DNA from 3 places in the Micromonospora sp. CV4 genome. Region 2 is predicted to be linked to each of the others. Evidence: riboswitches for the same ligand, from Rfam matches in the RefSeq annotation. Region 2 holds a riboswitch; each other region holds the start of a gene.
The links. A riboswitch is a leader RNA that binds a small molecule or an ion and turns the genes downstream of it on or off. The one in region 2 is predicted to bind cyclic di-AMP.
Positions count from the first base shown of each region.

Region 1: another riboswitch for cyclic di-AMP. It lies ahead of EAD98_RS01700 (transglycosylase family protein); the one in region 2 lies ahead of EAD98_RS21590 (hypothetical protein).
Region 3: another riboswitch for cyclic di-AMP. It lies ahead of EAD98_RS25500 (hypothetical protein); the one in region 2 lies ahead of EAD98_RS21590 (hypothetical protein).

Region 1 is NZ_RCVI01000139.1:5,406-15,174, reverse strand. It holds gene EAD98_RS01725 (ATP-binding protein) at 1-1,448, opposite strand, end outside; gene EAD98_RS01720 (M28 family peptidase) at 1,769-3,526, shown strand; gene EAD98_RS01715 (hypothetical protein) at 3,660-4,166, shown strand; gene EAD98_RS01710 (SDR family oxidoreductase) at 4,274-4,972, opposite strand; gene htpG (molecular chaperone HtpG) at 5,135-7,051, shown strand; cyclic di-AMP (ydaO/yuaA leader) riboswitch at 7,308-7,479, shown strand; gene EAD98_RS01700 (transglycosylase family protein) at 7,479-8,147, shown strand; gene EAD98_RS01695 (hypothetical protein) at 8,215-8,556, opposite strand; gene dinB (DNA polymerase IV) at 8,658-9,769, opposite strand, start outside.
Region 2 is NZ_RCVI01000309.1:24,686-34,454, forward strand. It holds gene EAD98_RS21555 (glycoside hydrolase family 3 protein) at 1-613, opposite strand, end outside; gene EAD98_RS21560 (DUF3145 domain-containing protein) at 710-1,201, opposite strand; gene EAD98_RS21565 (hypothetical protein) at 1,510-1,839, shown strand; gene EAD98_RS21570 (carbonic anhydrase) at 1,931-2,590, opposite strand; gene EAD98_RS21575 (alpha/beta fold hydrolase) at 2,737-3,681, shown strand; gene EAD98_RS21580 (AAA family ATPase) at 3,790-5,907, shown strand; gene EAD98_RS21585 (cation diffusion facilitator family transporter) at 6,014-6,931, shown strand; cyclic di-AMP (ydaO/yuaA leader) riboswitch at 7,074-7,205, shown strand; gene EAD98_RS21590 (hypothetical protein) at 7,262-8,275, shown strand; gene EAD98_RS21595 (SRPBCC family protein) at 8,670-9,161, opposite strand; gene EAD98_RS21600 (PfkB family carbohydrate kinase) at 9,340-9,769, shown strand, end outside.
Region 3 is NZ_RCVI01000361.1:19,300-29,068, forward strand. It holds gene EAD98_RS25470 (cation-translocating P-type ATPase) at 1-1,948, opposite strand, end outside; gene EAD98_RS25475 (hypothetical protein) at 1,961-2,926, opposite strand; gene EAD98_RS25480 (heavy-metal-associated domain-containing protein) at 2,942-3,151, opposite strand; gene EAD98_RS25485 (metal-sensitive transcriptional regulator) at 3,305-3,601, shown strand; gene EAD98_RS25490 (heavy metal translocating P-type ATPase) at 3,668-5,791, opposite strand; gene EAD98_RS25495 (YibE/F family protein) at 6,103-7,479, shown strand; cyclic di-AMP (ydaO/yuaA leader) riboswitch at 7,646-7,776, shown strand; gene EAD98_RS25500 (hypothetical protein) at 7,781-8,800, shown strand; gene EAD98_RS25505 (carbonic anhydrase) at 8,859-9,569, opposite strand.

The sequences.
Region 1 (9,769 bases), on a different contig from region 2:
GTGTACTTCAGGGCGTTGGACAGCAGGTTGGTGACGATGCGTTCCCAGTTGACCGGGTCCACCGTGACCGGCCGCGGCAGCGGCGGGCAGTCGACCTCCAGGGTCAGCCCGGCCCGTTCGACGGCGGCCCGGAAGACGCCGGCCAGCTCCGCCGTGAGCGTGGCGAGATCGACCATCCGGGCGTCGCTGCGGGCCTGCCCAGCCTCCAGGCTGGAGAAGGTGAGCAGGCTGTTGACCAGGGTCAACAGGCGGGTGGCGTTGCGCCAGGCGGTCTCCACCCGCTCGCGTTGCACCGGTGCCAGTGGCGCGGCGGCATCGGTGAGCGCGTCCGACAGCGGACCGAGCATGAGGGTGAGGGGGGTACGGAACTCGTGGCTGACGTTGGTGAAGAAGCTGGTCTTCACCCGGTCCAGTTCGGCCAGCGCCTCGGCCCGGCGCCGCTCCTCCTCGTACGCCTGCGCGTTGCGCAGTGCCACCGAGACCTGCTGCGCCAGCAGTTGGTAGAAGGAGCGGTACGCCTCGTCCAGCCCCCGGCTCGGGCTGAGCCCGACCAGCAGGACGCCGAGCGGCTGGGCCTCGGTGGCCGAGGGCAGCGGCAGTGCCAGCGCGGTGCGTACCGGATCCTTCCACGGGCCGGCCGGCAGTGGCAGCCGATCTGCGACGCCGGTCACCTCGGTCGGTCGGCCCTCGGCGGCGGCCGGCAGACCCCAGGCGCGGGCCGTCGTGCCCGGGTCGGTCAGGGCGGCGGACTCCGGCAGCGCCCCCGCCACGGTGGCGTCATCCGGGTCGCCGCCGGCCCAGGCGACCCGGCGCAGCACGGTGCCGTCGCGCAGGTAGATGGCGGCGAACGGCACGTCCAGCGGGTGGGCGCCGATGGCGTCGACGAGCCGGGCGCAGGTGGCGTCCACGTCGACGGTGCGCCCGTCGCCGCCTACGGCAAGGTCGCGCAGCAGTCGCAGCCGCCGTTCGCCGACCACCTGCTCGGTGACCTCGCTGCACACGGTCAGCACGCCGACGGTGCGGCCCTCGTCGTCCCGGGCCGGTGCGTGCGAGACGCTGAAGTACGCCTCCTCGCGGTAGCCGGCACGCTCCAGGAGCAGTTGCAGGGCGGGCACCCAGCTGGCCACCCCGGTCGCCATGGCCTGCTGGATCAGCGGGGCGAGCACGTCCCAGCCCTCGGCGAGGGTCACCCGCACGTCGTCGCCGAGCGCGGCCGGGTGCTTGTCGCCGATCAGCGCGGAGTACGCGTCGTTGTAGAGCTGGGACAGGCGGTCGCCCCAGAGCAGCAGCATGGGGTATCGGGAGGAGAGCACCATTCGGACCGCGGCGCGCAGGCTCTGCGGCCAGCCGGTCACCGGGCCGAGCGGGGTGGCGGTCCAGTCCAGCTCCGCCATCAACCGGCCGGTGTCACCGCCGCCGGTGAACAGGTCCGTGCTGGGTCGTCTCACGCTCGACCCGGCCCCATCGCAAGCCCCCCGTTCCGGGCCCGATGACCCCTGCTGGCGTTACCTACCCATCCTGGCACCTTCACTCACCTGTGCCGACGCCGGCATCCGTCCGAGCCGGCCGCCGGCGTCGGCGTGCGCTCAGCGTACGGAGCGGCGGTGGCGAAACGGGACGTTCCGCCCCCGCCGTGTCGGTTCCAGCGGCCCGCTGGGAGAGCGGCGGCCGCCACCGAACCGGTGGGGGTTCCGGACGAACGACCGATGCCGAAGACATTGATATCTGTAATTGTCTCGGTTATCTCTCCAACCCCCGAGGAGCCCCCATGAGAGGCAGAACGCTGAGCGCGGGCATCGCGCTCGCCGTGTTCACCGGGATGACGGTGACGCTGGCCGCCCAGCCGGTGACCGCGTCACCCACCGCCGCGACGGCAGTGGCCCGGCCGATCGCCGGATCCGCCGCCGTCCTGGCGGCGCCGGACATCTCCGTCAGCAACGTCCAGGCGCACCTGACCCAGTTCAACTCCATCGCCAGCAGCAACGGCGGCAACCGACGGGCCGGCTCGGCCGGCTACACCGCCTCGCTCTCCTACGTCAAGACCAGGCTCCAGGCAGCCGGCTACACGGTCAGCGAGCAGTACTGCTCCAGCTGCACGTACCCCTCGAACAACCTGATCGCGGAGTGGCCCGGCGGCCCGGCCGACCAGGTGGTCATGTTCGGCGCCCACCTCGACGGAGTCTCGGCCGGGCCGGGCATCAACGACAACGCCACCGGCTCGGCGAGCCTGCTGGAGAACGCGCTGGTCCTGGCCGCGCAGAGCCCGACCATGACCAAGCGGGTCCGGTTCGCCTGGTGGACCGACGAGGAGCAGGGGCTCAACGGCTCCCGTTTCTACGTCAACTCGCTCAACGCCACCCAGCGCGGCTACATCAAGGGTTACTACAACTTCGACATGGTCGGCTCGATCAACGGTGGCTACTTCATCAACCGGGTCACCTCGACCACGGCCGCGCCGCTGAAGGCGTACTGGGACTCGTTGGGCCTGCAACCGGAGGAGAACGTCGAGGGCCAGGGCCGCTCCGACGACTACTACTTCCAGCAGGCCGGCATCCCCACCTCGGGCTACGCCGCGGGCGCCAGCGCCCGCAAGACCAGCGCCCAGGCCGCCAAGTGGGGCGGCACCGCCAACTCCGCGTACGACCCCTGCTACCACCGGGCCTGCGACACCACCGCCAACGTCAGCGCCACCGTGCTGAACCGGGCCGCGGACGGCATCGCGTACGCGCTGTGGCAGCTCGCCGTGGGCGGCGGCACCCCGACGAACGACTTCTCCGTCGCGGTCAACCCCACCACGCGTACCGTCGCGCGGGGCGCCAGCACCACCGCGACGGTCGTCACCGCCACCACCGCCGGCTCGGCGCAGTCGGTCAGCCTGTCCGCCTCCGGTGCGCCCAGTGGGGTGAGTGTCTCGTTCAGCCCGTCCTCGGTGACCTCGGGCGGCTCGGCGACGATGACCATGGCCGCGTCGGCCAGTGCGGCGACCGGCACCTTCACCATCACGGTGACCGGCAGCGGCTCGGTGACTCGCAGCGCCAGCCTCACGCTCACGGTGACCGGCACCGGCGGCTGCGCCGGCGGCCAGGTGGTCGGCAACGGTGGCTTCGAGAGCGGCAGCACGCCGTGGACGGCGTCCTCCGGCGTGATCACCAACGCCAGCGGTCAGCCGGCCCGGACCGGGTCGTACAAGGCGTGGCTCAACGGGTACGGCAGCACCCGCACCGAGAACCTGTCCCAGTCGGTGACCCTGCCGGCCGGCTGTGCCAGCTACACGCTGTCGTTCTGGCTGCACATCGACACGGCCGAGACGACCACTTCCCGGGTGTACGACCGGCTCACCGTGCAGGTGGGTTCGACCACGCTGGCGACGTACTCGAACCTCAACGCCGCCGCCGGCTACGTCCAGCGCACCTTCAACATGGCCTCGTACGCCGGCCAGACGGTGACGCTGCGGTTCACCGGCACGGAGGACGCCTCGTTGCAGACCAGCTTCGTGATCGACGACGTGACGCTGCAGGCGAGCTGACGGAGGTCGTCGGGTGGAGCCGGGCGACCGTCTCCACCCGACACCTAGTCACGCCTGTCTATCTCTGGTAGAAATCCTTCAAGGCCGGCCCCTGATTCGCAAAAATCCCACCCCTGCTGCGAACGGGAGTGCCATGTCCGCCACCCGATCCACCCTGCGCCGCCGCGTGCTCACACTGCTGGTGGCCACCCTCGCCGCGGTCGGCGCCGCGCTCGGTCTCGCCGCCCCGGCCTTCGCCATCAGCCACTCCAGCGCCACCTCCCAGCTGCGCGCCGCCAACATCTCGTGGACCTCCAGCGGCAACTGCAGCGACCGCAACGTGCCCACCTGCACCTCGTTCACCGGGGTCCGGCAGGCGACGATCAGCGGAATCATCACGTTCAAGCGGGCCAGCGGCTGCGCGGTCACCATCACCGCCGGCACCGAGGTCGGCCATGCCGGCGGCACGTACAGCCACTGGAACGGCTACAAGCTCGACATCGCGCTGAGCACCTGCATCCAGAACTACATCTCCGCGAACTACACCTACGTCGGCTACATCGCCGGCTTCGGCTACCAGTACCGGGCCGCCTCGGGCAACCTCTACACCAAGGAGGGCAGTCACTGGGACATCCTCTTCTACAGCTGCGGCGGCTGCTGACCGCCGCACGCCGAGGCGGGTGCGCGGACGGAGCTGACCGCGTACCCGAGGACGGGCCGCCGCCGGGGATGCCGGCGGCGGCCCGATCACGGTCGTGGTGTCGCGGCTCAGGGAAGCTGCGGGTAGAGCGCGGCCACCCCGCCGGAGAGGCCCGCCTGGACCCGCCGGCTGATGTCGTCGGTCACGATCTCGTACGCGTCGGCCTCGATGCCGTCCACGCCGAGCCGGGCGATCACCGCCGGGTCGGACTTCGGTCCGGCGACCGCGGCGGCCATGTCGGTGTCCATGTAGCCGACGTGCAGGCCGGCGACCCGGACACCCCGCTCGGCGAGCTGGATGCGCAGCGCGTTGGTCATGGCCCACTCGGCCGACTTGGCGGCGCCGTAGGGACCGTGGTGCGGAAGGTTCACCCAGGACAGCACGGAGAGCACGTTGAGGATGGTCCCGCCGCCGTTGCCGGCGATGACCGGCGAGAACGCCCGGATCATCGACAGGTTGCCGATGTAGTGGGTCTCGATCTCGAGCCGGATGAGGTCCAGATCGCCGTCCAGCAGGTCGGTTCGGGAGTCGATGCCCGCGTTGTTGATCAGCAGGTTCACGTCTCCGACCAGCTCGGCGGCGGCGGCCACCGAGGCGGGGTCGGTGATGTCCAGCCGCACCGGCGTCACGCCGGGCAGGTCGACGGTGTCCGGGTTGCGGGCGCCGGCGTAGACGGTGGCGCCGCGGGCGAGGAGTTCGGCGGCCAGGTGCCGGCCGAAGCCGCGGTTGGCGCCGGTGACGAGGGCGGTGCTTCCAGCGATCTTCATGGCCGGAACACTATCCGAGCTGACTTCTGTCCATCAAAGTCAGCTATGTCACGAGGGCGGCGCGCCCGGATCGGGAATACGACCCGGACGCGGGCACGGCCCGGCCGGTGACGGCTCGTATCCTTTCCGCGAACCTCCGCACGAGCCGAGAAGGGAGACGGTGTGAGCAATCAGGCCGAGACGTTGGAATTCCAGGCTGAGGCGCGTCAGCTCCTCCAGTTGGTCGTCCACTCGATCTATTCGAACAAGGACGTCTTCCTGCGGGAACTCATCTCTAACGCGTCCGACGCGCTGGACAAGCTGCGGCTGGCGACACTGGTCGACAAGGACCTCGTCGCCGACACCGACGACCTGCACGTCGCCATCGAGGTCGACCGGGACGCCCGCACCCTGACCGTGCGGGACAACGGCATCGGCATGACCCGCGACGAGGTGATCCGGCTGATCGGCACCATCGCCAAGTCGGGCACCGCCGAGCTGCTGAGCAAGCTGCGCGAGTCCGCCGACGCGCGTGCCTCGCAGGAGCTGATCGGCCAGTTCGGTGTCGGCTTCTACGCCGCGTTCATGGTCGCCGACCGGGTCACCCTGCTGACCCGAAAGGCCGGCGAGACCGGCGGCACCCGCTGGGAGTCCACCGGCGAGGGCACGTACTCGATCGAGACCGTCGACGAGGCGCCGCAGGGCACCACGGTGACCCTGCACCTGAAGCCGGCCGACACCGAGGACAACCTGCACGACTACACCGCCGAGTGGACCGTCCGCGAGATCGTCAAGCGGTACTCCGACTTCATCGCCTGGCCGATCCGGATGCGCGTCGAGCGCCCGGGCGCCGACGGCGCGGACGCCACCAGCGAGGTGCAGACGCTCAACTCGATGAAGGCGCTCTGGGCGCGGCCCCGCGACGAGGTCGACGCCGCCGAGTACAACGAGTTCTACAAGCACGTCAGCCACGACTGGGCCGACCCGCTCGAGGTCGTGCACATGAAGGGCGAGGGCACCTTCGAGTACGAGGCGCTGCTGTTCCTGCCCAGCCACGCCCCGCTGGACATGTTCGCCCCGCAGGGCCGCCGTGGCGTCCAGCTCTACGTCAAGCGCGTGTTCATCATGGACGACTGCGAGGCGCTGGTCCCCACCTACCTGCGCTTCGTCAAGGGTGTGGTCGACGCGCACGACCTGTCGCTGAACATCTCCCGGGAGATCCTCCAGCAGGACCGGCAGATCCAGATCGTCCGCCGCCGCCTGGTGAAGAAGGTCCTCGCCACGGTCCGGGACCTCAAGGCCAACCACCCCGAGCGCTACCGCACCTTCTGGACCGAGTTCGGCGCGGTGGTCAAGGAGGGGTTGATCGACGACGCCGACAACCGCGACATCCTGCTGGAGATCCTGTCGGTGCCCTCCACCCACGACCCGGCCGAGCCCACCGACCTGGCCGGCTACGTGGCACGGATGAAGGACGGTCAGAGCGACATCTGGTACGCCACCGGCGACTCCCGGGCCACCATCGAGAACTCCCCGCACCTGGAGGCGTTCCGGGCCAAGGGCCACGAGGTGCTGCTGCTCACCGACCCGGTCGACGAAGTGTGGGTCGAGCGGGTCGGCCAGTACGACGGCCGCCCGCTGCGCTCGATCGCCAAGGGCGAGGTCGATCTGGACACCGACGAGGAGAAGCAGCAGGCCGAGGCCGAGCGCGAGCAGCAGCGACAGGAGTTCGCCCCGCTGCTCGACTGGCTTGGCACCACCCTGACCGACAGCGTCCGCGAGGTCCGCCTGTCGTCGCGGCTGACCACGTCACCGGCCTGCGTCGTCGGCGACGCGCACGATCTCACCCCGACCCTGGAGAAGATGTACCGGGCGATGGGGCACGAGGTTCCGTCGACGAAGCGGATCCTGGAGATCAATCCCGGTCATCCCCTGGTTGCCGGGCTGCGCAAGGCCCACGAGCAGAGCGCGGGCTCCGAGGCTCTGACCGAGACGGCCGAGCTGCTGTACGGGCTGGCGGTGCTCGCCGAGGGTGGCGAGCTGGCCGACCCGGCCCGGTTCACCCGGGCCCTCGCTGACCGGCTGGCGCGCACCCTCTGACCGACCGATCCCTCCGGCCGGCGGGCCGCCCGTGCGACGGGCCCCGCCGGCCGGACCGTTCACGCCGCCCGCGCCGAGCTGCCCGTGGCCCGGCTCCGCCGATCGGAAACGGTCCATCGTGGTCACTGCACAGCCGCGCTACGCCCGCAACCGCTGCGCGGGCCGCCCCGTGTGGCTCGGTGAAGAAGTTCACAGGGGGTGGGCGACCCTCACCGACCGTGCCTAACGTCGGTCGGGTTCGCCAATGCGGACACCGCGACCGGCAACGCCAAATCCTGCCCCCGGTCGTCGGAACCAGTCACCCGGGCAGGAGCGGGGGACCCAACGTTCCTCGGTGCACGTCACCTCGGGGTGAAGCCGCCACCGCGCGGCCGGGCTCCTCGGCCCGAACCCGACAGCTCACCTCGCCGGCGTGGAGGAAGCTCACATGTCATCTGCACACACCGCCCGTCATCGACGGGTCACCACCCGCCGCGTCACCGTCGGCACCCTCGCCGTCGGCGCGGTCACCGGCGCCGTCGCCCTCTTCGGCCCGGCCGCCCCGGCCCAGGCCGGGGTCAACTGGGACGCGATCGCCCAGTGCGAGTCCAGCGGCAACTGGCACATCAACACCGGCAACGGCTACTACGGCGGACTTCAGTTCTCGCAGAGCACCTGGGCCGGCTACGGCGGCAAGAAGTACGCCGCCCGCGCCGACCTGGCCAGCCGCGGCGAGCAGATCGCGATCGCCGAGAAGGTGCTCGACGGGCAGGGCATCGGCGCCTGGCCGACCTGCGGCAGGAAGGGCGGCTCGTCGGGCGGCTCCGCCACGAAGTCCTCGACGAAGTCCGACTCGAAGTCCACCTCGAAGTCCGACTCGACGTCGAAGCCCCGGGAGCGGTCGACGCGCGGCGAGCAGCCGGCAACCCGCAACCACGAGCGCACCGCGCCGTCGACGGGCGCCGGAACGTACCTGGTCAAGCCGGGCGACACCCTGTCGGAGATCGCCCAGGCCCACCAGGTGACCGGCGGCTGGGAGGCCCTGTACGAGCGCAACCGGCAGCTGATCGGCGCCGACGCCGGCCTGATCTTCCCGGGTCAGCGGCTCGCTCTCTGACGCACGACGCGCGGGCGCCCGACCGGATTCCGGTCGGGCGCCCGCGGCGTGTCGAGAAGGGTGCGCGTCAGGCGGCCGACGCGGCTGCCTCCGGAAGCGACGACCAGGCCCGGCGCGCGATCGGAACGCCCTCGGCGGGCCGGTCAGCAGGTGTGGTGGTGCCCTCGTCCCGCTCCGACGTGGACGGTGTGTCGGCCGAACCGCGGGCCAGCCGCAGCGACTGTTCGGCGGAGCGGCGGGCCGCGCACGGCCACGGCTGGCCGGCGCAGAGCAGATTGCGGCAGGCGCCGTCCTCGTCCGGCTCATGTGCGCTGAGCACGTCGATCGCGAGCTGCCAGAGCAGTGGGTCGGTCACGTCGCCGGGACGCTGCTCGCGCCGGCTCGGACGGTTGCTGGTGTCGTCGGACATGGTGGTCCCCCCTGGATGGCTGATCGTCACTACGTGACCGCTCAGGCCGTCGCTAAACCCTCCGTCCCCTGTGATGTCCGCCCCGTCGCCACCCGGCACGGTCAGTCCGGCAGCAGCGGCATCTCGACGCCGGGATCCCGGCCGAGCAGCACCGCGCGGGTGAGCGCCGCCGACCCGAACCGGTCGCGGACCGCGTCCACCGCGGCGTCCAGCTCGGCGCCCGGATCGTGGTGGAACGGCAGCTCCGGCTGGACCGGGTTGTCGTCCAGGTTGCCGACCGAGACGCCGATCAGCGTGACGCCCCGCCGATCGATCTCGGGCAGGGCGGCCCGCAGCAGCGCCCGCGCGGCGGTTAGGAGCGGCGTGGTGTCCGCGGTCGCCTTGCCGATGGTGTGTGAGCGGGTGGCCCGGGTGTAGTCGCCGAAGCGCAGCCGCAGCATCACCGTGCGTCCGGAACGCCCGGCCGCCCGCATCCGCCGGGTGACCCGGTCGATCAGGCCGGCCAGGACGGCGTCCAGCTCCGCCGGCGCGTGCGGCGTACGGCTCAGGGCGTGCTGCGCGCCCATCGAGCCGCGCCGGCGACCGACCTGCACCGACCGGGGGTCGCGGTTGTGCGCCAGGGCGTGCAGGTGCCGGCCGGCGCCGGCGCCGAGCAGCGACACCAGCGCCGCCTCGCCGAGCCGGGCCACCTCGCCGACCGTACGGATCCGCCGTTCCCGCAGCTTCGCGGCGGTGATCGGGCCGACGCCCCAGAGCCGTTCCACCGGCAGCGGATGCAGGAACGCCAGCTCGGCGTCGGGCGCGACGACCAGCAACCCGTCCGGCTTGGCCACCCCGCTGGCCACCTTCGCCAGGAACTTCGTCCGGGCCACGCCCACGGTGATCGGCAGGTGGACCCGTTCGCGGATCTCCCGGCGCAACCGGTCGGCGATGTCGGCCGGCGGCCCGGCCAGCCGGCGAAGACCGCCCACGTCCAGGAACGCCTCGTCGATGGAGAGCCCCTCGACCAGCGGCGTGGTCTGCCGGAAGATCTCGAACACCGCCCGGCTGGCCGCCGTGTACGCCGACATCCGGGGCGGTACGACGATCGCGTCCGGGCAGAGCCGGCGCGCCTGCTGGCCGCCCATGGCGCTGCGTACGCCGCGCGCCTTCGCCTCGTAGCTGGCCGCCAGCACCACGCCCCCGCCGACGATGACCGGCCGCCCCCGCAGGC
Region 2 (9,769 bases):
CGGCCTCGGTCAGCGCCGGGTCGCCGGCCGCACCGGCGGCGAGGGCGCTGGGCAGCACGGTGACATCGTTGGTGATCCGGGTGACCACGCCGTACTCCTGGTCGGTGCCGATCAGGAAGGGCGCCGGGCCGGCGGCGAGCCGGCCGGCGGCGGCCCGGAGCCCGCCGGTCAGCTCGTGCACCTGCTTCGGGTTGTCGACGTTGGTGGTCTCCTGGTTGCCCTTGGTCGGGTCGTCGGCGCTGAACCCGACCAGGATCAGCCCGCCCAGCCGGTACTTGGCGATCATCTCGGCCGGGGTGTCGACACCGGCCAGCGCCTGGTTGCCGGCGGCCGAGCCGGGTGAGACCTTCGTGGCCGAGTCGCCGTAGGCGTACGGCATCAGCACCTGGCCGACCAGGTCCTCGTCGGAGAGCGTGGCGACCAGCGCGGCGGCCCGGGCGGCCGGGTCGCCGGGCGGCGTGGTGGCGGGGGTGCTCGGGGCGGCGGAGGTGCCGGTCGGACCGGGGGTCGGCGCGGGACGGTCCGCAGTGCCCGAGCAGCCGGAGACGAGCAGAGCGGTCAGGGCGGCGACGGCGACGCTGGCGCGGCGCGGGCGAATCGGCACGCCGCCCATCCCACCAGTTCCCCCTTATCGGGGCAACTTGACCTTACCGACCACCTGTCGCCGGGCGGGACGTGCGGGCAGGTGGCCGGGGCAGCGGCGGCAGCGTCAGCCGACCCGGGTGAGCAAGGTCACCGGCGCGCCGTCGCCAGCGTACCGGTAGGGCTCCAGGTCATCGTCCCACGCGGTGCCGAGCGCCTTGTCCAGCGCGTGCGCCAGCGCCTCCGGGGCCCGGGCGCCGGCCATCAGCGCCCGCAGCCGGTCCTCGCCGAGTTGGATGTCACCGGCCGCGCCGACGGTGGCCCGGAACAGGCCGCGCGCGGGCACGTACATGAAACGCTCGCCGTCGGCGCCGGGACTCGGTTCCTCGGTCACCTCGAAACGGATCATCGGCCACTGCCGGAGGGCAGCAGCCAGCTCGGCGCCCGTCCCCGGACGACCGGTCCACCCGCACTCGGCCCGGCGGGCGCCGGGGTCGACGGGCTGAGCCGTCCACTGCAGGTTGACCGGCGCGGCTAGGACGCGCGCGATCGCCCACTCGACGTGCGAGCACACGGCGAGCGGGGTCGAGTGGACGTATACGACGCCACGCGTTGGCACGGTGACCTCCCGGAGAGCGAGGTGCGTCTTCCCCTACGACCTCGTCCACCCGAGTGGCTGCTGCAACACATGATTACTCCTGTGACGGATGGTGCGCCAGGGAATCGGAAAAATCGCCGGCCGGAATAGCCGGACGGGTGGTCTCGGTTGCCTCTCAGGACACCGCGACGACCAGCCTGATGTCGTGGTCCTGTACAGTTCCATCGGCGGCTTGTGCCGCGCACAACTTCGTGGGCCGACCTGGTGGTCGCCCGCACACAGCCCCCGGACGTTCTAGTCCTCCCGTACGTCTTGCAAGGAGTACCTCCGTGGCGAGCAACACCTCTAAGACCGCGCGCGCGTCCGTCCGGGCCGGCCAGGCTGGCCAGGGTGGCGCCCTCAGCGTGCTGGGCGAGTTCAAGTACCTCATCCCGCTCAACGGCGGCAAGCACGCCTACGTGCGCAACCTGACCAACGGCAAGACCGCGCACCTGCGCACCGACTCCGAGGCCTTCGTCGAGGAGATCCGGGTGCTGGCCGCGGCCGGCCACGCCGCCAAGATCCGGGCGGAGATCAACAACCTCAACGCGACCCACCCGGGCGACGGCTGGGACGCCACCGAGAAGCGCCTGGTCGAGGCCGGCGTCTTCGAGGGCTGAGCCCTCCCCCACCGGATCATCTGAAAACGCCCGCCGGGAGGTCCCGGCGGGCGTTTTCGCGTCCGTGCGCGGGGACGAGAGCCGTGCGGGTTCAGGCCGGGTCCAGCAGGGCGACCTCCCCGGTGGCCAGGTCGTAGAGGCCGCCCACCACGGCCACCCGGCCGGCCGCGACCGGCCCGGCAAGCAGGTCGTCGTGGCGCAGGGTGTGCACCGTGCGCCGGACGTGCCGGCGGATCGCCAGCGGGTGCACCGCCGGGTCGTCCAGCCCCGCCTCGAGCACCGCCGGGGCGATCTCGTCCACCAGGTGGGCCAGCGAGCCGCCGGGCCGCGCCCCGGCGCGCAGCGCGTCCACCGCGGCGCCCACCGCGCCGCACCGCTCGTGGCCGAGCACCATCACCAGCGGTACGCCGAGCTGGCCGACCACGTACTCGATCGAGCCGCACACCGCGCGGTCGAGCACGTGCCCACCGGTACGGATCACGCAGATCGCGCCGAACGTCTGGTCGAAGATCGCCTCCAGCGGCACCCGCGAGTCGATGCAGCCGAGCAGCACCGCGTACGGCTGCTGGTCGCCGGAGGCGGCCGCCGCGGCGGCCGTGACGTCGTGGCCGTGCAGCGGCTGGCCGCTGACGAAGCGCCGGTTACCGGCGAGCAGCTCGGCCAGGGCGGCTCGTGGCGTGCCGCCGGCCAGCCGTCCCGGCGCCAGCGGTCCGCCCTCCGGCGGTCCGGGAGTTGCCCCCGACGACCCCATGCCGTTCAGCTTGGCCCGCCGTCGGCGGCCAGGGGCGCGGTCGGGAATGTTCCTCCGGCGCGATTGGCGTGGTGTCATGGCGGGTAGCCGGTGTTACCGCCGGGTATCCCGGTGCGGATGGTGCCGGGCGGCCCTGGGAGGTGGCGATGCCGGAGCGGTTCGAGGTCGGTCTGCCCGACGGCGTACGGCTGCACGTCGAGGCGACGGGGCCGGCGGACGCCCCGGTCACCGCCGTCCTGCTGCACGGCTGGACGCTGGACGGGCGCAGCTGGCACCGGCAGGTCGACGCCCTCACCGGGTCGTCCGACGGAGCGGTGCGGGTGGTGACCTACGACGCGCGGGGGCACGGCCGGTCCAGTTGCATGCCGCTGCCCACGGCCACCCTGGCCCAGCTCGGCGACGATCTGCTCGCGGTGCTCGACGCGGTCGCGCCGACCGGGCGGGTGGTCCTGGTCGGGCACTCGATGGGCGGCATGACGATCATGGAGTACGCGCACCGCCACCCGGGGCACTTCGCCGCCCGTACCGCCGGCCTGGTCTTCGTCTCGACCACCGCCGAGGGGCACACGCACACCGTCTACGGGCTCTCCCCCCGGATCGCCCGGCTGATCCGACTGGCCGAGACGACCGGCGCCGGGGTGCTGGCCCGGTGCGGGTCGTGGCGGGCACCCCGGGCGCTGCTGCGCGCGCTGCAACCGAGCATCCGGTGGATGCTCTTCGGCGACCGCTGCGACCCGGCCGACATCCGGCTGGTGACCTCGGCGGTGGCCCGCGCCTCGCTGCGCTCGATCGGCGGGTTCCGCGCCTCGATCGGCGCCCAGCACCGGCTGGACACCCTCGCCGCGCTGGCCCACCTGCCGGCCGCCGCCCTGGTCGGCGACCGGGACCGGCTGACCCCGCCGCCGTGCGCCGAGTCGATCGCCGCGGTCCTGCCGGCTACCGAGCTGACCGTCTGCCCGGGCGCCGGGCACATGCTGATGATGGAACGCCCGGACGAGGTGAACGCCGCGCTGACGGGCGTCCTGAGCCGGGTGCTCGCCGAGCCTGCCGCCCGGACGAGTGGCGCGACTCCCGCCGGGACGGGTGCCTGACCACGTTCCCGCACCTCGGGCGCGGCACGCCGGGCCCGGGGCCGTACCCTTCTGCGGTTGGCCCGCGCGGTTCGCGCCGCTTGCCGGCGACGTCAGGAGGAGCGTGCGTTGACCGACCAGACCGCCCTGGAGCAGGAGATCGCCGTCGAGCAACGGCACCTCGACCGGGTGTACGCCCGACTCGCCGAACTGCGGCAGTCGGCGGTCCGCGCCGAGCGGGACGGCTACCGGATGGCCCGGGTGGGCACCTTCGGCGCGCTCGTCGAGCGCGACGCGATGGTCTTCCACGCCGCGCAGCGACGCCACACCCTCGACGCCGAGCACGAGGGGCTGGTCTTCGGCCGGCTGGACCTGCGGGACCGGCAGGTGCTGCACGTCGGGCGGCTCGGCATCCGCGACGAGGACGCGACCACGCTGGTCGTCGACTGGCGCGCGCCGGCGGCCGCCGCCTTCTACCAGGCCACCCCGGCGCAGCCGCAGGGCGTGGTACGCCGGCGCACCATCCAGTCCCGCAGCGAGCGGGTCACCCGGATCGAGGACGACCTGCTGGATCCGACCGCCGCCCCCGAGGGGATGACGGTGGTCGGCGACGGCGCGCTGCTGGCGACCCTGTCCCGGGCCACCGGCCGGGGCATGCGCGACATCGTGGCGACGATCCAGCGCGAGCAGGACGAGGCGATCCGCTCGCCCGGCTCCGGGGTGACGATCGTCGCCGGCGGGCCGGGCACCGGCAAGACCGCGGTGGCCCTGCACCGGGCCGCCTTCCTGCTGTACTCCGACCGCAGCCGGTACGCCGGCGGCGGCATCCTGGTGGTCGGCCCGTCCTCGGTCTTCGTCGAGTACATCGCCTCGGTGCTGCCCTCGCTCGGCGAGGACACCGCCACGCTGCACTCGCTGGGCACCCTCTTCCCGGGCATGACCGCCACCCGCACCGACCCGCCCGAGGTGGCGGCGGTGAAGGGCTCACTGCGGATGCGCCGGGTGCTGGAGCGCGCCGTCCGGGACGCGGTGCCGGACGGCCCGGGCGAGCTGCGGCTGCTCTACCGTGGCACGCTGCTGCGGCTGGACCGGGCCGAGCTGGACGGGATCCGGGACCGCGTGCTGCACCGGGGCGCCCGGCGCAACGAGGTCCGGCGGGCCGGCTTCGACGGCGTCTTCGCCGCGCTGTGGGCGCAGGCCCGCCGATCGGGCATCGGCCGGCTGCCGGAGCAGCGGGCGTTCGAGGACGAGATCGCCGAGCGGCCGGAGTTCCGGGAGTTCCTCAAGGCGTGGTGGCCGCGTCTGCACCCCCGGCACGTGCTCGGCTGGCTCGCCCGGCCGGACCGCCTGCGCCGGTACGCCGGCGGGATCCTCTCCACCGCCGAGATCCGGCTGCTCAGCGCGGCGTACCAGACCCTGGACGCGGCCGGGTTGACGATCGCCGACGTGGCGCTGCTGGACGAGCTGGACGCGCTGCTCGGCAAGCCGGCGCAGCCGGCCCGGGCCAAGCGTGACCCGTTCCAGCTCGCCGGCGGGGTCCGCGAGCTGAGCACCTTCGGCGAGCGGCAGCGGGCCGCGCGGGCGGCGGCCCGGGAGCGTCCGGCGGACTACCGGGAGTACGCGCACGTGGTGGTCGACGAGGCGCAGGACGTCTCGCCGATGCAGTGGCGGATGGTCGGCCGGCGCGGCCGGCTGGCCTCCTGGACGGTGGTGGGCGACCCGGCGCAGACCGCGTGGACCGGTGACCCGGAGGAGCTGACCCGGGCCCGGGACCAGGCGCTGGGCCGGCGCAAGCGGCACGACTTCACGCTGACCACCAACTACCGCAACTCGGCGGAGATCTTCGCGGTGGCGGCGGCGGAGATCCGCCGGCTCTACCCCGACCTGCCGCTGCCGAGCGCCGTCCGCTCCACCGGGGTCGACCCGGTCGAGCTGGTGGTGCCGCCGACGGAGCTGGAGACCGCGACCGTGGAGGCGGCAACCGGCCTGCTGGCCGAGGTGGAGGGCACGGTCGGTGTGATCACGCCGGTTCCCCGCCGCGACGAGATCGCCGGTTGGCTCGGCGCGCTCGGTGCGCCGCGGCTCCAGGTGGTGACGAGCCTGGAGGCGAAGGGCATGGAGTACGACGGCGTGGTGCTGGTCGCACCGAGCGAGATCCGGGCGGATCCGGGCGCCGGGGTGCGCACCCTCTATGTCGCGCTGTCCCGGGCCACCCAGCGCCTCACCACCATCGACCCGACGGGCTGACCTGCGGCGGCGAGCCCCGCCGGAGGGAGGACGGCCGTACACTTGCATACATAGCGATGTGAGCATACATTTGACCGGGTCCGGACCGACGGCGGAGGGTGGTCTCGTGGGCGCAGGTCATGACCACCACCATGGGTCGGTCGCCAACGCCGCGCACCAGCACCGGGGGCGGCTCTGGACCGCGTTCGGGCTGCTCGCCACCCTGATGGTGGTCGAGGCGGTGGCCGCGTTCCACACCGGCTCACTGGCCCTGCTCTCCGACGCCGGGCACATGTTCACCGACGTGCTCGGCATCGGGATGGCGCTCGCCGCGATCACCGCCACCCGGCGGGCCACCGGCGACCCGCAACGCACCTTCGGGCTCTACCGACTCGAGGTGCTCGCCGCGCTGGCCAACGCCGTCCTGCTCTCCGGGGTCGCGGTCTACGTGGTGATCGAGGCGATCGGCCGGTTCGGCGACCCGCACGAGGTGCTGGCCGGACCGATGCTCGCGGTGGCCGTGCTCGGCCTGCTCGCCAACGTGGCCGCCTTCGCGCTGCTGCGCGCGGGGGCACGGGAGAGCATCAACCTCCAGGGCGCCTACCTGGAGGTGCTCGGCGACCTGCTCGGCTCGCTCGGCGTGATCGGCGCGGCGCTGCTCATCCAGGTCACCGACTGGTGGTGGGCCGACCCACTCGTCGCGGTCGCCATCGGCGTGTTCATCCTGCCGCGCACCTGGCGGCTGGGACGGGCCGCGGTCCGCATCCTGGTGCAGGCCGCCCCGGAACACCTGCAGGTGACCGCCGTGCACGACCGGCTGGCCGAGGTGCCCGGCGTGGTCGAGGTGCACGACCTGCACGTCTGGACGCTCACCTCGGGCATGGAGGTGGCCTCCGCGCACCTGACCATGGCCCCCGGCGCCGATGTCGGTGCGGTGCTCACCGCGGCGCGTACCGCCCTGCACGAGGACTTCCGGATCGAGCACGCGACGCTGCAGATCGAACCCGGCGCGGCCCCCGGGGCCTGCGGTTCGGTCGAATGGTAATGGCATTTCAGGAGTTCTACTCGCTTTAGCCGGAATTTCGCGTGACGACGCACGCACCGTCCGTCACATCGGCTGCATTCGCCCCACCGGCACCGGTAGGCTCGGTCCCGGCCTCCACCCGGCGGCGCCCTCCCGGCGCCGGTGGTGGTCGCCGCCTAATCGCCCGAGTGGGCGAACCGGGGAACCATGTTCCTGGGGTGCATCCGCGTCAGCGGTAGGGATCTTCCGTCCCGAACCCGTCAGCTAACCCGGTCGGCGGCTGACGGAAGGACATGCGTAGTGGTACCAGCACGACCACCCGCCGCCCGACTGGCGGCTCTGATCGTCGCGATGTTCGCCCTCGGCGTCGCGATCCCGGCCGGCGCCGCCTCGGCCGCTCCCCCGACCGGCCAGCGGGCCGCCGCGGCACCCGACGGCGACGAAGAGGGCGGCACCCCGGCGCTGCGCGCTCAACTGGAGGCGGCCAGCAAGGGCTACCTGGACGCGAAGCGCGCCCTGGCCACCTCCGTACAGCGGCAGCAGCAACTCGCCACCCAGCTCAAGACCACCGAGACCGAACTGACGGCACGCAGCGGCAAGGTCGACGAGATCGCCGGGCTGGCCTACCGCACCGGCCGGCTCGGCACGGTGTCGGCACTGCTCAACAGCAGCAATCCCGAGGGCTTCATGGACCGGGCCGTCACGCTCGACGCGGTCGCCGCCAACGAGGACCGCGCGCTGCGCGACCTCATCGCCACCAGGGACGAGGTCAACCGCACGCGCGTCGCCCTGGACGGCGAGATCCGTGAGCAGCGCAAGCAGGTCACCGTCATGGCCAAGCGCAAGGAGCAGGCCGAACGGGCCCTGACCGTGGCCACCACCAAGCCCAGGACGACCGCCGACAGCGGCTCCAACCGGGGCACCTCCGCCGCCAACGCCACGGCCGCGCCCCGCAACTCCGACGGCTCCTGGCCATCGGAGTCGTGCAGCGTCAACGACCCCACCCCGGCCACCGGCTGCATCACCCCGCGCACCCTGCACGCGCTCAACCAGGCCAAGGCCGCGGGCTTCACCCGGTACGTCTCCTGCCACCGCAACGGCGGCTCCGGCGAACACCCGAAGGGCCGGGCCTGCGACTTCGCCGCGCAGAAGGGCGGCTTCGGCGGGGACGCCACCGGCGGCGACAAGACGTACGGCAACAACCTGGCCGCGTACTTCATCCGCAACGCCGACCGGCTCGCCGTGCTGTACGTGATCTGGTACCGACAGATCTGGCTGCCCAGCAGCGGGTGGAAGTCGTACAGCGGGGCGGGCGGCGACCCGTCCAGCGACCACACCAACCACGTGCACCTGTCCGTGTACTGACCCACCGGCCGGTGCCCCGCCTCGCGGGGCGCCGGCCCGCCCGGGGTACGTCCGCGGACGTACCCCGGATGTCGTCGGCGGACGGACGTTTCGGCCGGTCCCGGCGGGCAGCATCCTGGTATGCGTCGGATCCCGCCCACCGCCCGCAAGGCGCTGCTCACCCTGCACCTGGTCACCTCGCTCGGCTGGCTCGGCGCCGACCTGACGCTGCTCACGCTCGGTGTCGCGGCACAGCGCGGCGCCGACCCGGCCGTCGTCTACCCGGTCGCCGCGCTGATCGGCACCGTGCTGTTCGCGCCGTTGAGCGTGCTGGTCTGGCTGATCGGCGTGGCCAGCGCGCTGCTCACCCCGTGGGGCCTGCTGCGCTATCGCTGGGTGCTGTTCAAACTCGTGATCACCACGGTGATGGTCGGGCTGGTGCTATCACCAGGTCGGCGCGGTCCGGGGCGTCCAGGGCCGCGCCCAGCCGGGTGGCCAGGGCCAGGTGGGCTGCCTGGGCCTGGCGGAACGCGTACCGGAACAGCGGCGCCGGCGCGGTCAGGGTGATCTCGACGTCGATCCGGACCAGGCCGTCCGGCTCGCCGCGCAGCCGGGTGTGGTTGCGTACCGTGGTGGCCGGCCACTGGCGGGCCACCATGACAATCTCGTCGTCCTCGCTGATCAGCACGTCCGCCTGGTAGCTGGTCCGGAAGCGCAGCGGGCCGGCCGCCAGCCGGTCGCTGATCACGTAGCTGGCCTGAGCCCCGGGCCGCGGTGGCAACCGGCGGACCCTGACGATCAGCGGGTGCAGCTCACCCTGCCGGGTCAGGTCGCTCAGCAGGGCCGCCGCCTCCTGGGGCGTGCAGCGGGCCTGGACGGTGTAGCTGAAGGTATCGCTCCTGAGCACACCGTCTCCCGCCGTCGTTGGTCGCACGATCGTCCCGTACCCCGGTCGGGGTGGCAACGCCCGGAGGGACACGGACCGTTGCCTCGGCATGCACACCGCGTTTCCCACTACGGACGGTGGACGGGGAACCACCATTCGTGAGGACGAGGGAGGGCATGAGCATGAACGGGTACGACCGGTGAGCGGGCACGTGATGGTGTTCGCCCCCACGCCGCAGCTGACGGTGACCGTGGACCAGCCGAACGGCCAGCCCGAGCTGCACCTGCACCCGGGTGGGCAGGGTGTCTGGCAGGCCCGCATGGTGATGTCGCTCGGGGTCGACGTGGTGCTCTGCGCCGCGCTCGGCGGCGAGATCGGTCAGGTGCTGGAGCCGCTGCTCGTCAGCGAGGGCGTGGACCTCAAGGTGGTGGTCCGGGACTCCGGCAGCGGCGGGTACGTGCACGACCGCCGGGACGGGTCCCGGCAGGAGATCGCGGACGTGCCCGGGCAGCCACTGAGCCGACACGAGCTGGACGAGTTGTACAACCTGGCCCTCGGCGAGGGGCTGCGCGCGCCGGTGAGCGTGCTGAGTGGACCCAACGAGCCGTGGCTCGTCCCGGCCGACCTGT
Region 3 (9,769 bases), on a different contig from region 2:
CCTGCGCCAGCGCCGGAGCGTCGTTGACCCCGTCGCCGACCATCGCCACCGACCTGCCCTCGGACTGGAGTCGCCTGACCACGTCGACCTTGCCGGCCGGCAGCACCTCGGCGATCACCTCGTCCACGCCCACCTCGGCGGCGACCGCCCGGGCCACGGTGACGTTGTCCCCGGTCAGCAGGACCGGGGTGAGCCCCAGGGCGCGCAGCCGGGCCACCGCCGCGCGGCTGGTCGGCCGGACCACGTCGGCGACCGCGAGCATCCCCCGGGCCCGCCCGTCCCAACCGGCGACGATCGCCGTCCGGCCGCCGGCCTCCGCGTCGGCGACCGCCTGCTGAACCTCCGGAGGTACGTCGAGCCCGCGCTCGCGCAGCAGTCGGAGCCGGCCCACCAGCACACTCCGGCCGTCCACCGTGGCGGTCACGCCCAGCCCCTCGACGTTGGCGAAACCGGCCACCGGGGGCAGCGCCCCGGCCTCGGCGGCGCCCGCGGCGACCGCCCGCGCGATCGGGTGCTCGGAGGCGGCCTCGACCGCCCCCGCGAGCCGGAGCAGCTCGGCACGGTCCGCACCGGCGGCCGGCACCACGTCCACCAGGGTCATCCGGCCGGTCGTCACGGTGCCGGTCTTGTCCAGTACCACCGTGTCCACCCGCCGGGTCGACTCCAGCACCTCCGGCCCCTTGATCAGCACGCCGAGCTGCGCGCCCCGGCCCGTGCCGACCAGGAGGGCGGTCGGCGTGGCCAGGCCGAGCGCGCAGGGGCAGGCGATGATCAGCACGGCCACCGCGGCGGTGAACGCGGCGGTCGGCCCGGCCCCGGTGCCGAGCCACCAGCCGAGGGTGCCCACGGCGAGCGTGATGACGATCGGCACGAAGACGCCGGAGATCCGGTCCGCCAGCCGCTGCACGGCCGCCTTGCCACTCTGGGCCTGCTCGACCAGGTCGGCCATCCGGGCGAGCTGAGTGTCCCCGCCGACCCGCGTGGCGGTGACGACGAGCCGGCCGCCCGCGTTGATCGTGGCACCCACCACGCCGTCGCCCGGGCCGACCTCGACCGGGACCGACTCGCCGGTGAGCATGCTGGCGTCGACGGCCGAGGTGCCCTCGTCGACCACGCCGTCGGTGGCGATCTTCTCGCCGGGGCGGACCACGAACCGGTCACCGACGGCGAGCTGGTCCACCGGGATCAGGGTCTCCACCCCGTCGCGGAGCACCGCCACCTCCTTGGCGCCCAGTTCGAGAAGAGCGCGCAGGGCGGCGCCCGCGGTCCGCTTCGAGCGGGCCTCGAAATAGCGGCCGGCCAGGATGAACACCGTCACCCCGGCGGCCGCCTCCAGGTAGATGTTGCCGGCGCCGTCGGTGCGGGTGATGTCGAAACGGAACGGGTGCGTCATCCCGGGCATCCCGGCGTCGCCGAGGAAGAGCGCCCAGAGCGACCAACCGAACGCGGCGAGGGTGCCGAGCGAGACCAGGGTGTCCATGGTCGCCGCGCCGTGCCGCAGGTTGGTCCAGGCGGCGCGGTGGAACGGCAGCCCGCCCCAGACCACCACCGGAGCGGCCAGGGTCAGCGACAGCCACTGCCAGTAGTCGAACTGCCAGGCCGGCACCATGGCCAGCACGACCACCGGCACGCTGAGCGCCACCGACACCCAGAGGCGGGTACGCGGGCCGCGCAGCGCGTCCACCGGCTCCTCGGCGGTGGCCGGCGGGGACGGCAGGGCGGCCGTGTAGCCGGTCTTCTGCACCGTGCCGATCAGGTCGTCCGGCGTGACGCCGTCGGCGTACCGGACGGTGGCCTTCTCGGTGGCGTAGTTGACGGTCGCGCTGACCCCGTCCATCCGGTTCAGCTTCTTCTCGATCCGGGCGGCGCAGGCGGCGCAGGTCATGCCGCCGATCGCCAACTCGATCCGGTTCGGCGCCTCGGGCAGCGGTCTGCTGGTGGTGGTCATCATCTGGTCCCGTCAGTTGTGCCCGTGCCCGGGGGTGCCGTGGTCGGCGCCCTCGGTCGGTGCGGATCCGCCCGGGGTGGGATAGCCGCCGGTCGTCGGCGTGCCGGCGACCACGGTGAACTCGGCGGTGTGCACCGACCCGCCGTGCCGGAAGTCGAGGTAGAGCCGATAGCTGCCGGCCGAGGGCACCTCGGCGAGGAAGGTGACGGCCGGACCGGGCCGGGTGCGCCCGTCACCGGGCGTCCCCTCCGGGTGCACGTGCAGGTACGCCAGGTCGCCCCGGCGTAGCGCCACGAGGTGTCCGTACGCGCCCAGGTAGGGCTCCAGGTCGGTTACCGGCCGCCCGTCCCGGCTGACGGTCAGCGTGAGCGGCGAGGTGCCGCCGGGCCGTACCACGCCCGTCAGGGTGACCGTGTAGCCGTCGACGGTCGTGCTGGTCCCCGGTGCGGGCAGTGGTCGCTCGGCCAAGGGGCCGGGGACGGTCACGTCCACGCCGAGGGTCAGCGGCTCTCCCCCGGTCGGGGCGAAGTCGGCGAACGCCCGCCACTGGCCGGGGCCGGCCAGCGGGGTGGCGACCCGCCAGGTGCCGTCCGGGGCCAGGTCGGGATGCACGTGGCGGAAGCCGGAGAGGTCCCGCCGGGCGACGATGAGGTGCATCCGCTTGTCGTGGGCCACGTCGAACCGGGTCATCGGCCGGCCGTCGGGGCCGCCGATCCGGAAGGCGAACTCGCCGGCCGGGGCGGCGACCGGTTCGAGGGTGTAGCCGCGGTCGGAGACCAGCAGGCCGCCGGGGAGCCGGTCGGCCGCCTCGTCGTGCTCGCCCTGGTCGGCCGGGCCCGGCTGGTGGACGGCCCCGCCGTCGTGTGAGCTCTCGGCCACCGGGGCGGCGGGGCCGGCCACCTGCCCGATCCCGTACGCCGCGCCGAAGACCGCCGCGAGGCCCAGGGCGAAGCCGCCCAGTCTGGTCACCGTGTTCATCGCCGAACCTCTCGATCAGGCGTCGACGAGGTCGTAGCCGGCCTCGTCGACGGCGGCCCGGACGACCTCCGTGTCCAGCGGCTGGTCGCTGCTGACGGTGACCCGGCCGGTGGCCAGGTCGACCTGAACGTCGCGCACGCCCGCGATGGCGCCGACCTCGGCGCTGACCGAGCTGACGCAGTGCCCACAGGTCATGCCCTGCACCTGGTACGTCGTGTTGACCATTGATCCGTCTCCCTCCGCCACCTCCGAGCCTATACCCCCCTGGGGTAATTCGGAGGCGGACCTCTGCCCTGATGTTGTACCGGTACCCGGTGGGGGTATCCCTACAGAGAGGGACAGTACCATACCCCCCAGGGGTAGGCTATCCTGGTCGTCATGACCGCACCCACTCCGATCCGCGGATACACCGCCAGCAAGGACCAGCTGCTCGCGCGGCTCCGCCGCGTCGAGGGGCAGGTCCGGGGCATCGAGAAGATGGTCGACGAGGACCGCTACTGCATCGACGTGCTCACCCAGATTTCCGCGATCCAGGCCGCACTGGACAAGGTCGCGCTGGGGCTCCTCGACGGGCACGCCCGGCACTGCATGCACGAGGGCGCGGCCGAGGGCCGGGCCGACGAGATGGCCACCGAGATGATGGCGGCGGTCGGCCGGCTGATGAAGCGCGGCTGAGACCCTGGCCCTTGGCCGGGCGCAGTGACCCGGCCGTCGACGGTGCGCGGCCGCCGGGCCGGGCCGTCAGTCCGGCTCCGGGTCGAGGCGTACCCCGCGCAGCAACTGGGCGTTGAGCGCCACCACGATGGTGGACGCGGACATCAGCACCGCGGCCAGCGCCGGGCTCAACGCCACCCCGGCCCACGCCAGCACCCCGGCCGCCAGTGGCAGCGCCACCACGTTGTAGCCCGCCGCCCAGGCCAGGTTCTGGCGCATCTTGCGGTACGACGCCCGGGAGAGCCGGGCCACGGCGCCGACCCCGCGCGGGTCCGACGAGGCCAGCACCACCCCGGCGGACTCGATCGCCACGTCGGTGCCCGCGCCGATCGCGATACCCACGTCGGCGCGCGCCAACGCCGGCGCGTCGTTCACCCCGTCGCCGATCATCGCCACGGTCAGTCCCCGCCGCTGAAGCTCGGCCACCCGGCCGTCCTTCTCCGCCGGCAACACCTCGGCGAAGACCTCGTCGACGCCGGGCCGGAAGCCCAGGTCGGCGGCGACCGCCTCGGCCACCGGCCGGGCGTCACCGGTGATCATGGCGATGGTGCGGACACCCGCCGCGCGCAGCTCGACGATGGCCCGCCGGGCCTCCGGACGTACCTCGTCGGTCAGCGCGAACGCACCGAGCAGGGCGCCCGGCAGCCGCACCAGGTACAGCACCGCGGCGCCCCGCGCCGACCACCGGCCGATCGGCGCGTCCAGCTCGGCCGGGAGCGACAGGCCCAGCTCCCGCAGCAACGTCGGCCCACCCACCGCGTACTCCGTACCGTCGACAAAGGCCTGCACGCCGCGGCCCGGCAGCGACCGGAACCCGGTGGCCGGGGCGACGTCCCCGGCCGCCGCCACGATCGCCCGGGCCAGCGGATGCTCGCTGTCCGACTCCACACCAGCCGCGATCCGCAGCACCTCGTCCCGTCCCACGCCGGACGCGGTCACCAGGTCGGTGACCGCGTGCTCGCCCCGGGTCAGCGTGCCGGTCTTGTCGAACAGCACCGCGTCGACGGTCCGCATCCGCTCCAGCGCCAACCGGTCCTTGACCAGGATGCCGGACCGCGCGGCCAGCGCGGTGGAGAGCGCGACGACCAGCGGAATCGCCAGCCCGAGCGCGTGCGGGCAGGCGATCACCAGGACGGTGACCGCGCGGACCACCGCCTCGTCGGGCCGGCCGAGCACGGTCCAGACCAGCACGGTCAGCACGGCCGTGCCGGTTGCCAGGTAGAACAGCGCGGCGGCGAACCGGTCCGCCAGCAGTTGGGCCCGCCCGCCGGAGCGCTGCGCCTGCGCGACCATCCGCTGGATGCCGGCGAGCGCGGTCTGTTCACCCAACGCCTCGACGCGCACCCGGATCGCCGAGTCGGTGGCGACGGTGCCGGCCACCACCCGGTCCCCTGCCGACCGGGCGACCGGACGCGACTCGCCGGTGATCATCGACTCGTCCAGCTCGGCGCCACCGTCGACGATCCGACCGTCCGCCGGAACCCGCCCACCCGGCCGGACCAGCACCACGTCACCCACCCGCAGCTCGGCCACCGGCACCGGCTCGATCCGCCCGTCCGCCGTCACCCGCTCGGCGTCGTCGGGCAGCAACGCGGCCAGCGCCGCGAGCGCGCCTCTGGCCTGACCGATCGCCTTCATCTCCTGCCAGTGCCCGAGCAGCATGATGGTGACCAGCGCGGCCAGCTCCCACCAGAAATCCAGGTCGAAGGCACCCGCACTGGTGGCCAGTGATGCGGTGTAGGCGACGGTGATCGCCATCGCGACCAGCAGCATCATGCCCGGCGCCCGATCGCGGACCTCGCGGACCGCACCCACCAGGAACGGCCAGCCGCCCCACCAGAACACCACCGAGCCGAGCACGGGCCCGACCCAGGACCGGCCCGGGACGTCCAGGTCGAGACCGAGCCGGTCCAGCACCAGGTGACTGGTCAACACCACCGGCACGGTGAGCGCCAGGCAGATCCAGAACCGGCGGCGGAACATCGCCGGATCGTGCCCCGCATGCTTGTCGTGCCCGCCGCGCTTGTCGTGCCCGCCGTGCTTGTCGTGCCCCGCGTGCTTGTCGTGCCCGCCGTGCTGCTGCGGCCCGCCGTCGGCGTGTCGCTGGTCGCCGGCAGGACGATCGGGGTCGGGCGGTGACGGAGCGGGCATGACTCCAACATGCCGCGCCGGAAACCGCCACGCGGGCGGTTCGACCACTCCGACACTCCGCCACGACCTGCGTCCCCGGGTCGGGCTGGTTAGCATTCCGACGATGGCCCTCCGGAACCCGCTACGCGCCCGGGCAGAGATGCCGCCCCGGTGCGGCGTCGCCGTCCGCCGACCGGGCCGAGCGCTCACCGTTCGTGATCACGCGGTCGCCATCCAGCGATTCGGCGCGCTCGTCGCCGCTTTCCCGCCGCGGCGCTGAACCGACCAGCCCGCCGGCACGTACCCCGCACCGGATCGTTGGGAGTCTCGCATTGGGTTCCGACCACACCCGTTCCGCTCCGTCCGCCCCGCCCCGGGTGCGACGGATCCTCTTCGCGACGGTGGTGCCCCTCTTCGTCGCGACCGTGCTCGCAGCGGTGGTGCTCTGGCCGCGCGACGGGTCACCGCAGACCGACGGTGGAGCGAACGTGCCGCGCTACCACGGCACGGTGACCCGGGTGGTGACCGAGCCGTGCCCACCGGCAGCTTCGAGCCCCGAGGGCACACCGGGGGTCGGGGACGGGCCGTGCGGCACGGTGGACGTGCGGGTGAACGACGGGCCGGCCTCCGGCCAGCAGATCCAGACACCGGTGCCGGCCGGACCGGGCGCTCCCCGGGTCGAGGTCGACGACGAGGTCATCCTGGTCGAGCTGACCGACCCGACCGACCCCACGGCCAGCAGTTGGAACATCGCCGAACACCAGCGCGGCGCGCCGCTGCTGTGGCTGGCGGTGATCTTCGCCGCCGCGATCGTCGCGTTCGGCCGGTGGCGTGGTCTGGCCGCGCTGGCGGGGTTGACCGCCAGCTTCGCCATCCTGCTCACCTTCGTGCTGCCCGGTATCGGCGCGGGCCGGTCACCGCTGCTGGTCGCTGTGGTCGGCGCCGCGCTGATCATGTTCGTGGTGCTCTACCTGACCCACGGAGTCAGCGCGCAGACCTCGGTCGCGGTGCTCGGCACCCTGGGCAGCCTGGTACTCACCGGCGTACTGGCCACCATCGTCACCGCCGCCACCCACCTCACCGGCTTCGGCAGCGAGGACGCCACCACCCTGTCGATGTTCCAGGCCGACGTCGACCTGCACGGCCTGCTGCTCGCCGGGATCATCATCGGCTCGCTCGGGGTGCTCGACGACGTGACGGTCACCCAGGCGGCCACCGTGACCGAGCTGGCCAACGCCAACCCCGGGCTGACCCGGTTGCAGCTCTACCGGGCGGCGACCCGGGTCGGCCGGGCGCACATCGCGTCCACCGTCAACACCATCGTGCTGGCGTACGCGGGCGCCTCCCTACCGCTGCTGCTCCTGCTCACCGCCGACTCGCGGCCGATCGGGCAGATCCTGACCAGCGAGTTCCTGGCGCAGGAGATCGTCCGCAGCGCGGTCGCCACGCTCGGGCTGATCGCCGCCGTGCCGCTCACCACCGGGCTGGCCGCGATGGTGACCGCAGCCGGCCGGCAGGGCGCCACGCCCACTGCGGCCACGCCCGCGCCGCGACCGCAGCCCGACCGCGCCGAGGCGCTGGCCGCACTGAGCTCCCCGCGTACGGGTCGACCCGACCCCACGTCGTCCGACCCGGCGCGGACCACACCCCCATCCCCCGCCACCGACCGGTGGCCAGATCCGAACAGGAGCACGGATACGGCATGGTGACACTCCTCAACGTGACCAGGCGGGGCGTTCGCCCTGAGAACCCCGTCACTGGTCACTCAACGCCATGGCGAAATGACGCTTTTAGTCGGTATCGGGGCGTAGCTCAGCCGGTGGGCTCTCGGGTAACCTCGCCGTCGGTTACCGATGAAGGCGCGAAGCGGCGCCTGCGGTACCACCGCCCAATCGCCAACCGGCGAGCCGGGAACCCAGGTACGTGGGGTGAATCCGCGACAGCGGTAGGGGCCACTTCCGCCCCGAACCCGTCAGCTAACCCGGTCGGCGGTCGACGGAAGGGAACATTGTGACGGCACCCCTACGCCGCTGGTTGACACCCGTGGTGGCCGTGATCGCCGCATTGACCGTGCTCGCCGGGCCGCTCCCGGCCCACGCCGCCCCGACGACCCCCACACCGTCCGGGCACGAGGAGGACGGCGAGCCCAAGCTGCTCACCGACGTCATCGAGCAGACCAACCGCAAGTACTCGGCGGCCAAGTCCAAACTGGACAAGTCCAAGAAGCGGCAGCTTGAGCTGGCGGTGGAGGTCACTCGGGCAAAGGCAGACCTGGACGCACTGGCACCGCAGGTCGGGCAGATCGCCTCCCAGTCGTACCGCACCGGCCGGATCGGGCCGATGGCGATGCTGCTGGAGAGCGAGGCCCCCGACTCCTTCGTCCAGCGCGCCGCCGCGCTCGACGAGATGAACATGGTCAACGAGAAGAAGCTCGCCGAGGTCAACGCGGTGAAGGAGCGTGCCGAGCAGGCCAAGCTGGCCCTCGACGCGGAGGTCCGCGAGCAGCAGAAGCAGACCGCCCTGATGGCCAAGGAGAAGCGCGACGCGGACAAGGCGCTCGCCCTGGTCGGTGGGAAGGGCTTCACCGGCGGGCTGGTGTCGGCCACCTCACCGGTCGCCCGGCTCGGCCCGGGCCGGACCGCCGACGGCGACTGGAAGCCCCAGTCGTGCAGCGAGAACGACCCGACCACGTCCGGCTGCGTCACGCCGCGCACGCTGCACGCCTACAAGGAGGTCAAGCGGGCCGGCTTCAACCGGTTCGTCGGCTGCTACCGCTCCGGCGGGCCGTGGGAGCACCCGAAGGGCCGCGCCTGCGACTGGTCGCTGCAGAAGAGCGGCTTCAGCCCGTGGCACAACGAGGACACCCGGACGTACGGCAACAACGTCGCGGCGTTCCTCATCCGCAACGCCGATCGGCTCGGCATCTACTACGTGATCTGGAACCGGCAGATCTGGTTCCCGGCGACCGGCTGGAAGTCGTACAGCGGGCCGTCGAACCACACCGACCACGTGCACATGTCGCTACTCTGACCCGCGCGCTCCTGTCCGAGGGCCGCCCCGCGTGACGCGGGACGGCCCTCGACGCGTTTCAGGCGGCCGGCGTGCCGGCGTCGATCGGCACATCGAGCGTCGCGGGCGGCACGGCGGCCACCGGACGCACCTCTCCGGCGGCGAGCCGGTACGACATCCCCACCACCGCGCACCGCCCCTGCGCGACCTCGTCGGCCAGCACGGGCGACTGCCCGAGCAGCGCCTCGACGGTCTGCGCGATGTGGATGTCGATGATGCCGTCGATGTCGTCCACCCCCTCGGCCGCGGCGCGGCGCAGGCTGGGCAGGACGGCGTCGACCACCGCGCGCAGGTGCCCCTGGGGCGGGGTGCCGGTGGCGGCCGACTGCCGGGCCGCCTGCACCGCACCGCACGAGTCGTGGCCGAGCACCACCACCAGCGGGGTGCCGAGCACGGTCACCGCGTACTCCACGCTGCCCAGCACCTCCGGGCCGGTGGTGTGCCCGGCGGTGCGGACCACGAACAGGTCACCCAGCCCACGATCGAAGATGATCTCGGCGGCCAACCGGGAGTCGGAGCAGCCGACGATCACCGCGAAGGGGTGCTGCCCGTCGGCCACCGCCGCACGGTGCCCGGCGTCCTGATTTGGGTGGCGCGGAATGCCGCTGACGAAGCGGCGGTTGCCGGCAGCCAGTTCGGCGTACGCCTGGGCCGGCACGGTCGGTGCTGACACCCGGTCGGCGGCCCGCTGCGGGCCCGGCTGCCCGCCGGGTGTACCGGGACGGCTCATCGCCCGCACCTCGTCTCCACGTGTTTTACCTGTTCAACCGAGCCTTCAGCGGGCTGGCTACAGGCGCTGACTCGGGCTCCACCGTCACACGCACCGCAAGATGCGTCAAGATATGCGTGATATAGATTTCATACGTTGGCCCCGGCCGGTCATCGGGCGACGCTTGAGGGCAGGGTCGACCAACGGGAGAGGCGGTCCCA